2 regions of the Hyphomonas adhaerens MHS-3 genome follow, and region 1 is predicted to be linked to the other one. Evidence: predicted binding sites of a transcription regulator. Region 1 holds the regulator's gene; the other holds the start of a gene.
What was found. Region 1 encodes HrcA, which represses chaperone genes, less so after heat shock. Its sites were predicted from a motif close to GTTAGCANTCNNCNNNGNNGANTGCTAAC; they were not measured.
Positions count from the first base shown of each region.

Region 2: a site for HrcA is predicted at 4,067-4,095, ahead of groES (co-chaperone GroES). Genes of this name have one in related genera too.

Region 1 covers NZ_ARYH01000001.1:1,180,532-1,187,425, forward strand. Annotated here, with positions in the region: gene HAD_RS05860 (DUF2061 domain-containing protein) at 196-399, shown strand; gene HAD_RS05865 (OmpA family protein) at 475-1,461, shown strand; gene HAD_RS05870 (protein phosphatase 2C domain-containing protein) at 1,464-2,312, shown strand; gene HAD_RS05875 (nucleotide exchange factor GrpE) at 2,309-2,866, opposite strand; gene hrcA (heat-inducible transcriptional repressor HrcA) at 2,866-3,924, opposite strand; gene HAD_RS05885 (SdpI family protein) at 3,997-4,710, opposite strand; gene HAD_RS05890 (autorepressor SdpR family transcription factor) at 4,707-5,003, opposite strand; gene HAD_RS05895 (formate--tetrahydrofolate ligase) at 5,078-6,748, opposite strand; gene rph (ribonuclease PH) at 6,838-6,894, shown strand, end outside.
Region 2 covers NZ_ARYH01000004.1:89,307-96,200, reverse strand. Annotated here, with positions in the region: gene HAD_RS16945 (PaaI family thioesterase) at 1-191, shown strand, start outside; gene HAD_RS16940 (acyl-CoA synthetase) at 198-1,820, opposite strand; gene groL (chaperonin GroEL) at 2,001-3,650, opposite strand; gene groES (co-chaperone GroES) at 3,706-3,996, opposite strand; gene HAD_RS16925 (GGDEF domain-containing protein) at 4,379-5,134, shown strand; gene HAD_RS16920 (DUF3137 domain-containing protein) at 5,174-6,352, shown strand; gene HAD_RS16915 (M20/M25/M40 family metallo-hydrolase) at 6,491-6,894, shown strand, end outside.

The DNA.
Region 1 (6,894 bases):
CGCCTTTTCCATGTCTCGCTGCGGATTGCGGCCATAGACCGCGCCTATGGCAGCTTCTTGCAGGATTTATTTGAGAATCGTTCGCATCTACACCATATTGGCAGGAAGAACAGCCCGGATTCATGGGCCATAGAGGGTCCATAGAGGGTCTGTTGAGGGTGTTCTTGATGGTCTGAAGCGGGAGTTATCCAACAAATGTCTTTGCAGGTTTTCAAGACAGCGACCTACAGCCTCATGCATCTGATTGTGGCGATGACGGTGGCCTTTCTCCTGACCGGCAGCTGGCACGCCGCGCTGGCCATCGGCCTGATCGAGCCGCTGGTCCAGACAGCTGCCTACACGCTGCACGAACGCGCCTGGGCCCGGGCCCGCCTGCCCGCAAGGGCGGCTGCCGGCTGAATGGAACTGGCTTGCGTCTGGCCAGGTGAGGATATGTGCCGCATAGTTCCTCTACGTTAGGTGGGAGGAACGTACATGTTGAAAGTCATCCGCATATTGGCGGCCGTGATCAGTCTTGCGGTCTTGCCGGCGATTGCCGTTGCGCAGGATATCGACGGGGTGGTCGAACACCCGATGATCGAACGCTATCCCGGGCAAGTGATCGCCTGGCAACACATTGAAAACTATCAGCCTTACAAGGTCGCGGTCGGGCCGGTGACCGGCTATCGCCAGATTGGCGACTGGATCGAAACCGAGGGCCGCGTCACCCGGACCTTTTACAAATATGAAGGCGAAGACCGGTCCTATTCCGAGGTCTACAAGAACTATCTCGATGCGCTGAATGCAGAGGGATTCGAAATTCTCGGTGAGGGGATGTCGGCGGACCGCAAAGGGGCGGCGGTCGGCTCTCGCCAGTGGATGGAGGTGACCTTCAAGGAGAACCCGGCCACCAAGCCCGGTGCTGTCGGAACAATGTTTTCCGGAACGTCATCCTCCGGCGGGGCAGGGGCCATTGTGGCCAGCAAACAGCGCGCTTCCGGTAAGGCTTATGTGGTGATTTATGTCGAACAGCATGCAAGAAACTATGTCGGAACGCTGATCGACATCGTCGAGGTGGAAGCCGCCGAGACGGGCCTCGTCGTGGTGGATGCCGAAGCCATGGGCGCCGATATCGAAGAGTATGGCCGCGTCGTTCTGAACGGGATCGTGTTCGATTTCGACAAGGCCACGCTGAAGCCGGAATCGAAAGCCGCACTTGATGCCATTGCCGACTATCTGGCCACCCATCCAGACAAGGCGTTTTATGTGGTGGGGCATACCGACTCCAAGGGCGCCTATGCCTATAACAGCAAGCTGTCGGATGACCGCGCCCGCGCCGTCGCCGATGCGCTGAAGCAGGACTATGACATCGCACCCGACCGGCTGGAGCCGCACGGCGTCGGCCCCTTGTCGCCGGTATTCTCCAATGCCAGCGATGCCGGACGGGACCAGAACCGGCGGGTCGAGCTGGTAGAGCGTTGAGGGTGGATGACGAAAGAGGCGTGGCGATGCAGCTGGATGTCGTCAGCACGGTGAATGATCCCGGTGTTCCGGGCAAGACAGGTGACGACCGGGCCGGGTTCGATGCGGCCGCCGGCACGGCCTGGGTGCTGGACGGGGCGACCGATGTGACCGATCTGCGCCCGTTCCCGGCCTGCGAAAGCGGCGCGGCCTGGATCGCCGAAGCGCTGTCAGACCGGCTGATGCAGGGCCCTGAAGCTGGCGACGCGCCAGAGGCCTATTTCGCCTCCGTGCTGGCCGATGTGCGCCAGCAAGCCGAAGCGGAAACGCGTATCCCGCTGGACAAATTGCCGGGCGAAGCCCTGCCTATCGCTTCCGGAATCTGGATGTGGCTGCAAGGTGCAGAAGCGGTGTTCGTCTTCATGGGCGACTGCATGGCGCTCATCCGGTCCGCGGCGGGCGTTCGCCTGATCGGGCAGGCCGAGAAGGCCGAGGACGAGACCGCCACCGCGCGCCGGATGCTGGCACTGACGCCTGAAGAGCGTATGGGCTGGCTGCGCCAGGCCCGGCGGATGTCCAATGAAATCGGGACGGCCTTTGGCCTGGGGCCGGATGTTGTCAGCAATCTCAGGACGGCGCGTCTCGCAATGCGTCCGGGCGATGAGGTCTGCCTGATGAGCGACGGGCTCTACCGGCTGATCTCGCCCTATGCGACGCACACGCTCGAAAGCCTGATGGCAGACCTGTCGGACAAGGGCCTGCCTGCCCTGATCCGGAGGCTCCGCGATTTCGAGGAGTCCCCGGACGGCGACATCCCCCGCATCAAGCGCAGGGACGACGCCTCAGCGGTCTACCTGAAAATCGAAGCCTAGTTCGTTGAGCCGGCGCTGACGGCGACCATGGCGGCGCGCAGGACGCGGTCGCCGATCTTCCAGCCGGGCTGGAACACGTCATGGATCGTGCCATTGGCCTGCGGGGAGGGGACGTTTGCCACCGCCTGGTGCAGGTTCGGGTCGAAGGCATCGCCCGGCATGGCAGCGATCACGGTCACGCCGTTGCGGGCCAGAGCCGTGTGCAGTTCCTTCTCGGTCATCTCGATGCCGCCGAGCAGGTTCTTGCCTGGCTCCGACAGGCCGGCCCGGTCGTCATCGGACAGGGCCGACAGGGCGCGGGCGAGATTGTCCGACACGCTCAGCAGTTCAGCGGCAAACTTCTCGATGGCATAGACCCGTGCATCGGCGACCTCTTTCTGGGCGCGCTTGCGGGTATTGTCGAGATCGGCGAGCGTGCGCAGCAGCTGGCCGCGCATTTCTTCCTTCTCCGCTTCGAGGCGCAGGATCGTGTCTTCCGGCGTCGCCTCTTCCGGGGCGTCGGTCTCAGGCGTTTCGACAGCTTCGGTGTCTTCAGTCTTCGCTTCGTCGCTCATCATTTTCCGTCCTTGGCGCGGCGGCGGGAGAGGATCTCGCCCACGACCTTCGCTGTATAGTCTACCATCGGGATCACTCTTGCATAATTCAGCCGTGTCGGGCCAATCACGCCAAGTGCCCCAATGACCTGTTTTCCGCCACCCATATAGGGTGCGACGATCACACTTGAACCTGATAACGGGAAAAGCTGGTTTTCGGAGCCGATGAAGAGTCGCACCCCGCCAGCTTCCCGCGTCGTATCGAGGATATCGAGCACATTCTGCTGGCGTTCCAGCTCATTGAACAGCTGGCGCACCCGGTCGAGATCCTCGGCGGCCTTGGCATCTTCCAGAAGGTTCGCGCGGCCGCGCACGATCAGCGAACGGCCCCGGCCGGGCGTTTCGCCGCTCCACTGGGCGAGGCCTTGTTCGACAAGTCCGGCGGCGGTCACGTCCAGCTGCGCCCGGCGGGAGCTCAGCTCGTCGCGGACATCCTGCGCCGCTTCGGCGAGCGTGCGGCCCTTCATGCGGGTGGAAAGGTAATTGCCCGCTTCGATGAGGGCGGTGGAGGGCAGGCCTTCCGGCACCTGGATGAAGCGGTTTTCCACGTCGCCATCTTCGGTCAGCAGGATGCAGATGGCATCGCGCGGGCCGAGGGGCAGGAATTCGACATGCCGCACAGCGGCGTCGCGCTTCGGCGAGGACACAAGACCTGCGCCGCCCGCAAGGCCGGACAGGATGCCTGAGGCTTCGGACAGGACATTCTCGAAATCCGCCCCGGCCGACTTCAGCCGGTCGTCGATGGCTTCCCGGTCCGTCCGGGCCGGTTCGCCGATCTCCAGGAACCCGTCCACGAACAGGCGCAGGCCCATATGGGTCGGGGCCCGTCCGGCAGAGATGTGCGGCGCGTCCAGCAGGCCCAGCTCGGTCAGGTCCGCCATGACATTCCGGATCGAGGCGGGGGAGAGGGCAATGCCGCCCTTGGACAGGGTGCGGGAGCCGACGGGTTCTCCGGTCATGAGGTAGCCCTCGACGATCTCGCGGAATATGTCCCGCGAGCGCTGGTCGAGGCGCTGCATCAGCGATTGGGAGTCCGGATGTGTCTGCATACTGAAAGGGATAGGGGGCCGGTGCCCGGGGTTCAATAGGCCTCACACCGTGAGGTTGGTGCCATGGTCGCGGTCCGGGGCGGTCCGCCAGGCGAAATAGGAGTAAATGGACGAGATCAGCGCCGCGCCAATGACCAGCACCGGCAGCTGAACGGCCAGCCAGATACCGTTCAGGATAAAGGCGCCGGCAAGGCCCAGCGCCCCGGCGCCCATGTACAGGGGGCCGGCGATCCGGTGGGTCTTTTCCCAGGCCGTATCGGAAGACAGCGTCCAGGGAGTCCGGATCCCGAAGAAGAAGCTGGACCGCGTCTTCGGCAGGTAATTGCCGATAATGATCATCAGCACAGCGGCGCCCGCGATCACCCAGCGCACCATCTGGCCAGACCCGCCGGCGCTGTCGCCGGGATGGAGCATCTGCAGGGCAGTGCCGCCATGAATGCAGGTCAGCAGCACCATCACCCCCAGCCAGACCGCGACATAGCCGCGGCGGCCTGTCTCGATATTGCCCTTGCGCGGGTCGATCACCGGCACGGCGGCGAGGAGCAGCCCGACAGCGAGCGTGATGGCCGGCATGATCCAGAGGTAACGCACCGCCCCGGCGCGGTCGGCCCATCGGTCCGGCGACCCGTCGGCGCCCCAATGCACCGGGAACTCTCCCGTCGCCGGCAGGGCAAAGGTGGCGGCCGCCGAGATCGCTGCGCCTGCAACGACCGCGCCCGCCGTGATCAACAGGCCATTACGGATAAAGGGTTTCATTCGGCTGCCTCCTTGATGGGGTCATCACCGTCATCCCGGCCGATCAGGCCGAGCAGGGCGGTGGCGGCGTCTTCCAGCACGCTGGTATTGATGCGGTAGAGAATCTGGTTGCCCTGCCGTTCGGCCGTAACCAGCTCGGCGTCCTTCAGCACGGCGAGGTGCCGGCTCATGGTCGGCCAGCTCGTGTCGAACTCGGCAGCGAGGTCCCCGGCAAGCCGCGGGCCCTGGCGCAGGAGCGTCAGGATCTGCCGGCGGGCAGGATGGGACAGGGCCTTGAAGACGGCGTTTTGCATTTCTGCTAATTAGTGAAAATGCTAAATTGAGTCAAACAGGCATCGCTCTGCGCCAAGGGCGGGTGCCGGAAAGGCTAGTACAGGCCTTCGATTTCACCGTCGGAATTGAGAGAAACGCCCTCGGCCGCCGGGTGCCGGGGCAGGCCGGGCATGGTCATGATGTCTCCGCAAATGCCGACGACGAAGCCGGCGCCTGCCGACAGGCGTACCTCCCGCAATTGCAGGACATGCTTGTCCGGCGCACCGACCAGTTTCGGATTGTTGGAGAAGCTGTACTGCGTCTTGGCCATGCAGACCGGCAGGCGGCCATAGCCGGCCTCTTCCATCCGCCGCAGTGCGGCGCGGACATTGTCAGATGCCTCGACCCGTTCGGCGCGATAGATCTCGCGGGCCACGGTTTCGATCTTTTCCAGCAGGGGCGCTTCATCCCGATAGAGCGGTTTGAACTCGGACGGATGCGTCTCCATCGTGTCGATAACTTTCCGCGCCAGGTCTTCCGCGCCGCGGCCGCCTTCGGCCCAGTGCGTGCAGACCGACACTGGCACACCAAGGTCATGGCAATAGGATTCGATGGCGGCCAGCTCGCTGGACGTGTCGGAGGTGAACCGGTTGATGGCGACGACAACCGGCACGCCGAATTTCTTCAGGTTCTCGATGTGGCGCCCGAGATTGCCGAGACCGGCTTCCAGCGCGCCATACCCCACGGAGGCCGATTCCTTGAGCGACAGGCCGCCATGCATTTTCAGGGCACGGACAGTGGCGACAACAACGGCGGCCGATGGGGTCAGGCCTGCCTGGCGGCATTTGATGTTGAAGAACTTTTCTGCGCCGAGGTCAGCCCCGAAACCGGCTTCGGTGACGACATAATCCGACATCTTCAGCGCGGCCTTCGTCGCTATGACCGAGTTGCAGCCATGCGCGATATTGGCAAACGGTCCGCCATGGATGAGGACGGGATTGTTCTCCAGCGTCTGCACCAGATTGGGCAGCATGGCGTAACGCAGCAGGGCCATCATGGCGCCGACAGCTCCGATATCCTTTGCGGTGACCGCCACGCGCCCGCGCTTGTAGCCGATGACGATCCGCTCCAGCCGTTCCTCCAGATCGTGCGCGTCCTTTGCGAGGCAGAGAATGGCCATGATTTCCGATGCGACCGTAATGTCGAACCCCGACTCCATCGGGGCGCCATTGCCCGAGCCGCCAAGGCCGGTCACGATCTGGCGCAGATTGCGGTCATTCATGTCCAGCACGCGGCGCCAGGCGACGCGCGTGGATTCCAGTCCGGACTCCGCACCCCAGTGGAGATGATTGTCGATCATCGCGGCCAGCAGGTTGTGCGCCGACGTGATTGCGTGGAAATCGCCCGTGAAATGCAGGTTGATGTCTTCCATTGGAACAACTTGTGCCCGGCCGCCGCCCGTTGCGCCGCCTTTCATGCCGAAGCAGGGGCCGAGCGACGGCTCCCGCAGGCAGAGCAGGGCTTTTTTGTCCAGACGCTTCAGCGCATCGGCCAGGCCGATGGAGGTGGTGGTCTTGCCTTCGCCCGCAGGTGTCGGATTGATCGCCGTGACGAGGATGAGCTTGCCATCCTTCTTCTGTTTCAGGCTGGCCAGATAGTGGTTGCTGATCTTGGCCTTGTCATAGCCGAATGGAATGAGGTCCTGCGCGCCGACGCCGAGGCGCTGGCCGACCTGTCCGATAGGCAGTTTCTTTGCGCCACGCGCAATCGTGATGTCGTTGCTCATAAGCCCCGCTTTCTGTTCCCTCGGCGATCCGGTGTAGACAGGTGCGCCAAAACCCGCAATCAGGCGTGGCACCAAACAGGAGGTCCCCCATGAGCCAGCTCGTCCGTCCGTCAGGCCGCCCTTTTGACCAGATGCGCGAGATTGTT
Region 2 (6,894 bases), on a different contig from region 1:
CCGTCACAATCAAGCTGACCATGGAATTCATGGGGATTGTGCCGGAAGGCACATGGCTGGAAGCGCATCCGCAGGTCAAAGGTGTGGACGGCGATCTCGTCCATGTCATGGCCGACATGGTGACCGAAGATGGCGCGCTCGTCGCGCGGGCCGACGCGGTCTTCCGGTCCCTGCGGCGCCGGAAGACCTGATAGGCGTCAGGCGTCGATGCCGAGTTCGGCCAGAACGAACGTCTTGATCGACTTGTAGTCCGCCTTGCCATTCACCGCCCGGCCGAGATCGTCCTTGAACAGGATGCGTTTCGGCGCCTTGTAGTGGGCCAGCTTCGTTTTCACGAATTCGGTTAGCGATGCCTCGTCGGCCTGCCCGTCGAGGGCGACGACCGCGGTGATGGCCTGGCCCCATTTGTCATCCGGCACACCGACGACAAGGGCGTCCTTCACGGCGTCGTGCGCTTTCAGCGCTTCCTCGACCTCTTCTGGGTAGACCTTTTCCCCGGCGGTGTTGATGCAGTTGGAGCCGCGGCCCAGCAGCGTGATGGTGCCGTCCGATTCCACCGTGCACCAGTCGCCAGGCACGGAATAGCGCACGCCATTGATGGTCTTGAACGTCTTTTCGGACTTCTCCGGATCCTTGTAATAGCCGAGCGGCACAGCCCCGCCGCGGGCAATGAAGCCGGCCTCGCCGCTGCCTGGCACGACTTCGCGGCCGTCCTCGGTGAACACCTTGCACTTCGAGCCGATGGTGAATTTTGAGGTCTTCACTTCGCCGTCTGCGGTCATGATGGATGTGCCGAAGCCAACCGCTTCAGAGGCGCCGAAACTGTCGGTCATGGCCGCGTTCGGCATATGGCGCAGCAGGCCGCGCTTGACCTCGGTGCTCCACATCACGCCGGAGGAGATGATGCCCACAACCGAGTCCAGCTTGTGCTTTCCGGGATTGGCGTCGAGATAGGCCAGCATCGGCTTGCCGAAGGCATCGCCCACGATGGCCATATTGGTCACACCTTCGCGTTCGACCGTTTCGAACAGGTTTTGCGGGTTGAAGCGTTTGTTTTCTGTCAGTGTCACGATGGTGCCGCCGCCCATCATCGAGCCCATGGCCGTGAACAGGCCCGTGCCGTGCATGAGCGGGCAGGCGGGAATGTTGCGGACATGCCGGCCAAGCGCCTGCGCCGCCATGACTTGTTCGTCCATGTTCGATGGAACCGGCAGGCCCTGCGCCTCGGCGCCTTCCATGCCGGCGCGGCGCCAGATCTCGTGAGACCACATCACGCCCTTCGGCATGCCGGTCGTCCCGCCGGTGTAGAGGAAAAGGAGGTCGTCGCCGGAACGCGGAATGCCCAGCGGAGAGGGGTCGCCTTCTGTCGCGAGTTCTTCATAGGCGATTGCGAAGTCGGCCGTTTTGCCGCCGCCGACCTGCACCCAGACCAATACTTCCGGCAGGCGGGGCTGGACCTTCAATACCTGGTCCATAAACTCGACATCGAAGAACACGACCGTCGCATCGGAATTGTCGAAAATGTAGAACAGCTCTTCTTCGAGGTAGCGGTAATTGACGTTCACATGCGTCAGGCGGCCTTTGAAGCAGGCGGCGAGACCTTCCATGTATTCCGGCTGGTTGCGCAGGTAGAAGCCGGCCTTGTCGCCGACCTTTGCGCCGCGGGCCAGCAGGTTGCGCGCCATCCGGTTGGACCGGGCCGTCATGTCGGGCCAGGAAATGCGGCGATCGCCATGGATCAGCGCCATGTCCTCCGGCCCCAGCGCGGCGCCGACCGCATCCAGGATATCGCCAAGGTTCCAGAAATTGAGCTCGGTCATGGGTTTCCTCCGTCTTCTGCTCCTGGGCAGGGCGCTGCTGGTCTTTGTGCCAGCTTGCCAGGGCAGATTGCCGGAAGATCGTACCAGTGACGTTACGGTCATCAATGGCCAAAACAAAGGCGGCCCTCCGAAATCGGAGGGCCGCCCTAAGGTCATTCCGCGAGGGAATGGGGGATTGGCTTAGAAGCCCATGCCGCCCATGCCACCCATGCCGCCCATGTCCGGCATGCCGCCGCCGGCCGGTGCATCCTTCTTAGGTGCTTCGGCGATGGCAGCTTCCGTCGTGATCAGCAGGCCAGCCACGGAAGAGGCGTTCTGCAGGGCCGAGCGGACAACTTTCACCGGGTCGATGACGCCCATGGCAACCAGGTCGCCATATTCTTCGGTCTGGGCGTTGAAGCCGTGCGAGCGGCTCTTGGTCTGCAGGATCGTGTTCACGACCACAGAACCTTCGACACCCGCGTTTTCGGCGATCTGACGAACCGGAGCTTCGAGCGCCTTGCGGACGATGTCGATGCCGGCTTTCTCGTCATCATTGTCACCAACAGAGTCGATGTTCTTGGAGGCGCGGAGCAGGGCCGTACCACCACCCGGAACGATGCCTTCTTCGACAGCGGCGCGGGTTGCGTTCAGGGCGTCGTCGACGCGGTCCTTACGCTCTTTCACTTCGACTTCGGTTGCGCCGCCGACCTTGATCACGGCAACACCGCCAGCCAGCTTGGCCAGGCGTTCCTGCAGTTTCTCACGGTCATAGTCGGACGAGGTGTCGTCGATCTGCTTGCGGATCTGGGACACGCGAGCTTCGATGTCTTTCTTCTTGCCGGCGCCGTCGACGATGGTCGTGTTGTCCTTGTCGATGGAAACGCGCTTGGCTGTGCCCAGCATGTCCATCGAGATGTTTTCCAGCTTGATGCCGAGGTCTTCGGAGATGACCTGGCCGCCGGTGAGGACAGCGATGTCCTGCAGCATGGCCTTGCGGCGGTCGCCGAAGCCAGGGGCTTTCACAGCAGCGATCTTCAGGCCGCCACGCAGCTTGTTGACCACCAGGGTTGCCAGGGCTTCGCCATCGACGTCTTCAGCGATGATGAGCAGCGGCTTCTGGGATTGAACAACCTGTTCCAGGATCGGCAGCATCGGCTGCAGGCTGGACAGTTTGGACTCGTGAAGCAGGATGTACGCGTCTTCGAGTTCGGCGATCATCTTGTCCGGGTTGGTGATGAAGTACGGCGACAGGTAGCCGCGATCGAACTGCATGCCTTCGACGACGTCGAGTTCGGTTTCGAGCGACTTGGCTTCTTCAACCGTGATGACGCCTTCATTGCCGACTTTCGCCATGGCTTCAGCGATCATCGCGCCGACTTCGGTGTCGCCGTTCGCGGAAATCGTGCCGACCTGGGCGATCTCGTCGTTGGACTTCACTTTCTTGGAGTGGTGGGCAAGGTCCTTGACCACTTCAGCGGAGGCTTTTTCGATGCCGCGCTTCAGGTCCATCGGGTTCATGCCGGCAGCGACGCGCTTCATGCCTTCGCGAACGATGGCCTGAGCGAGAACGGTTGCCGTCGTGGTGCCGTCACCGGCCACATCGTTGGCCTTGGAGGCGACTTCGCGCAGCATCTGCGCGCCCATGTTCTCGAGCTTGTCTTCCAGCTCGATCTCTTTTGCGACGGTGACGCCGTCCTTCGTGGTGCGCGGTGCGCCGAAGGATTTTTCGATGACGACGTTACGGCCTTTCGGGCCGAGCGTGACTTTTACGGCGTTGGCCAGCGTGTCGACGCCCTTGAGCATCTTTTCGCGGGCTTCAGCGCCAAAAACTACGTGTTTTGCAGCCATTTCGAGTTTCCTCTTTGAATTTGCTGTATTTCTGGAAAGCGGTCAGGGGCGGAGATTATTTCTCCAGCACACCCATGATGTCGCTCTCTTTCATGATGAGCAGGTCGTCGCCATCAACGGTGACTTCCGTGCCGGACCATTTGCCGAACAGGACGCGGTCGCCCTTTTTGACGTCCAGCGCGACGGTTTTGCCGTCTTCACCGGCCAGGCCTTTACCGACTGCGACCACTTCACCTTCCTGCGGCTTTTCCTTTGCCGTGTCGGGGATGATGATGCCGCCCTTGGTCTTTTCCTCTTCCTTGACGCGGCGTACGACGACGCGATCGTGCAGGGGACGAAGTTTCATGGCTTTTGCCCTCTAATCTTGTATGCGAGTTTGAATTGATCTCACGGGAGCCAGCGGCCTTCAGCAGCGAATTAGCACTCACCACTGCTGACTGCTAGCGGTGATGCGGAAGTAGGGCGCGGACCCAATAGCGTCAACAGGATCGTTGTAAATTTTTTTGCCGGTTGTGGCCTGTTTACGCCGAAAGTGGCGTCCCCGGCGAAGGCGTGCCGCCCCTCAATTATAAAGAGAAGCCGCTCTGGCCTGGCCGAACCCATTTCCAAAGTCTGAAACCGCATCGCCAAATTTGCCGACGCAATTTGGCGGGGCGGTAGCCATTATGTGTAATAACCACCGCACATTCGGGTAGGATACCGGGCATCAAATTAGGAGAGCAGGGCGGATGAGCGCATACGCACGGGACATCAAGGATTCACTGACGTTCTTCGTCTTTGTTGCGATGACAGCGCTTTGCCTGTCATTCACCTTTTCGGTCTTTGTCTATCAGATCGGCATGCTTGACGATCCGCGGCGTTTCCTGGTGGCGAACCTTGTTGTGGCGGCCTGCGTCGCCATTCCGACGGCCACTATTGCGTCCCAACACGAGTTCCAGCTGAAGCGTTACCAGCGCCAACTTGAATCCCTGGCCTCCACCGACCCGCTGACCGGCCTGCTGAACCGCCGCTTCTTCCGCATTTCGGCCGAAGACGAGATACATCGCCAGAAACGCGCCGGCGGCATGGCCGCGGTCGTCCTGTTCGACCTCGACCAGTTCAAACGAGTCAACGACCTTCATGGACACCAGGCCGGGGATGCCATCCTGAAACGGATCGCGGAGATTGCCTATTCCGAGCTGCGCGGGCCTTTTGACAAGCTGGGCCGCTGGGGCGGGGAGGAGTTCGTTGTGCTCCTGTCGCAGGTCAACCGCGACCAGGCCTGGCTGGTCTGCGACCGCCTGCGCGAGCGGCTGGAGCATGCCGAGATCGAATACAATGGGAAGTCCCTGTCCATTACCGCCAGCTTCGGGTTCGAAATGCTTTCGGGCGACGCCTCGCTGGACCGCGTGCTGGAAGCTGCCGACCGCGCGCTCTACGTCTCGAAAACCACGGGGCGCAACCGCGTCACCTATGCCGGGCCGCGCCTCGCCGTTTCTGCCTGACCGGTCCGGGCTGGATTCCTGCCTTCTCGCACGGCATGAATGCGTGAAGGGGGAATCGCCATGGAAATCGGCAATACCAGCGAAATCGATGCCGCGATCCGCAATGCGCAACCGCTGAGCCTGCTGGCGCGCCAGAGGCCGGAATTCGCGGACGTCGAGCGGATCTGGGAAACGGAACTTGCCCCCGAACTCGGCGTGCGGGAGACGCTCCGCAAGCAAACCATTGCGCGTGCAAAGTCCCGCACCGTTCTTGGCGTCCTCGTGGCTGTGCCGGTGATCATCGCCATGATGGTCCTGTTAGGCGGGCCGGGCTTCTTCTTTCCGCTATCCTTCTTTATCGGCGCCATTCTCGTCGCGGGCATCTCAGGCTTCGACTGGCTGAAAGTCTATTCGATGAAGTCCCAGACCAAGGACCTCATCCTCAAGACGGCCTGCAGGCCGTTCGGCTTCCGCTATGAAACCCTGCATCCGGACCTTTCCGGCATTGAGGATTTTCAGTCGCTCAAAACGCGCAGCAAGGAATTGATGGAAGCCGTCAACGGACCGCAGACCGGCAAGGCGCGCAAGATCTCCACCCTGTTCGGCGATGTCCAGGTCACCACGCATGATGCGTCCGGCAATCCGGCGCCGACCCCGGCCTATCAGATCCTGAAAGATGCGGCGCTTCTGCCGGGCCACAGCCAGCGTAAATTCGAAGACCTGATCGAAGGCGAGCGTGCTGGGACCAAATTCGCGCTTGTCGAAGCGAAGCTCGATACCGGCGGCAAGAACAGCCAGACCGTTTTCCAGGGCATCCTGATTCATATCGAATACCCCCAGCGCTTTTCCGGCCGCACGCTGATGGCGCGTTCAGGCTGGTGGAAACGCGGCAAGGGCGCGGGCGACCTCGACAAGGTGCAGCTGATCTCCCGGGAACTCGACGAGGCTTTCACCGTCTATTCCAGCGACCAGGTCGAGGCGCGGGCCTTGCTCTCTCCGGACCGGATGGAGCGCCTGATCGCCCTGGAACGCCACTTCTCCGGCGGCAAGCTGCGCGGCCTGTTCGATCAGGGCCACATGACGCTGGCGCTGGAGGCCGACAACCAGTTCGAGGCAGGCTCTGTCTTCCGGCCCCTGGTCGATCCGCGGCGCTTCTCCACCGCACTGTCGGAACTGGGCCTTGTTTGCGACCTGATCGACGGCTTCCTCACCCGCGAATGGGTGCAGGGCCGCCTGTAGTCTGACTGCCGGCTGCCGCGATATCGGGCGAACTGCGCCGGATCGGCCCCGTTGTTCAGCCTCGCCTTGATGGCCGGGGCGCCTGCGTGATCAAGGTGTCCGGGTTCACGTATCCCATCATGGCCAGGAGCCTCAGACATGATTTCTCCTCTTCGTCTTTTCAGCGCAGCCGCAGCAATGTGCCTCTGTCTTGCGCCCTTGCCAGCCGCAGCTGACGACCCCGTGGAAGCGGCCACAGTCGACAGCCTTGAAGAATGGGTGGCGTTCCTGCGCTTGCCGAACGTCACGACGCAATCGACTGCGGACATCCGGGCGAACGCCGACTGGATCGAAGCAGAATTCCAGAGATACGGTTACGACGCCCAGCAGCTTGCCGATGGCGACACCCCGATGGTCTATGCGGCCTGGCCTGATCTGTCGCCGGACCGGAAGACGGTCCTGTTCTATGCCCATATGGACGGCCAGCCGGTGCATCCCGAAGAATGGGATCAGGAAAGCCCATGGTCGCCGGTCCTGAAGACCGCCGGGGGAGACGTGCTGCC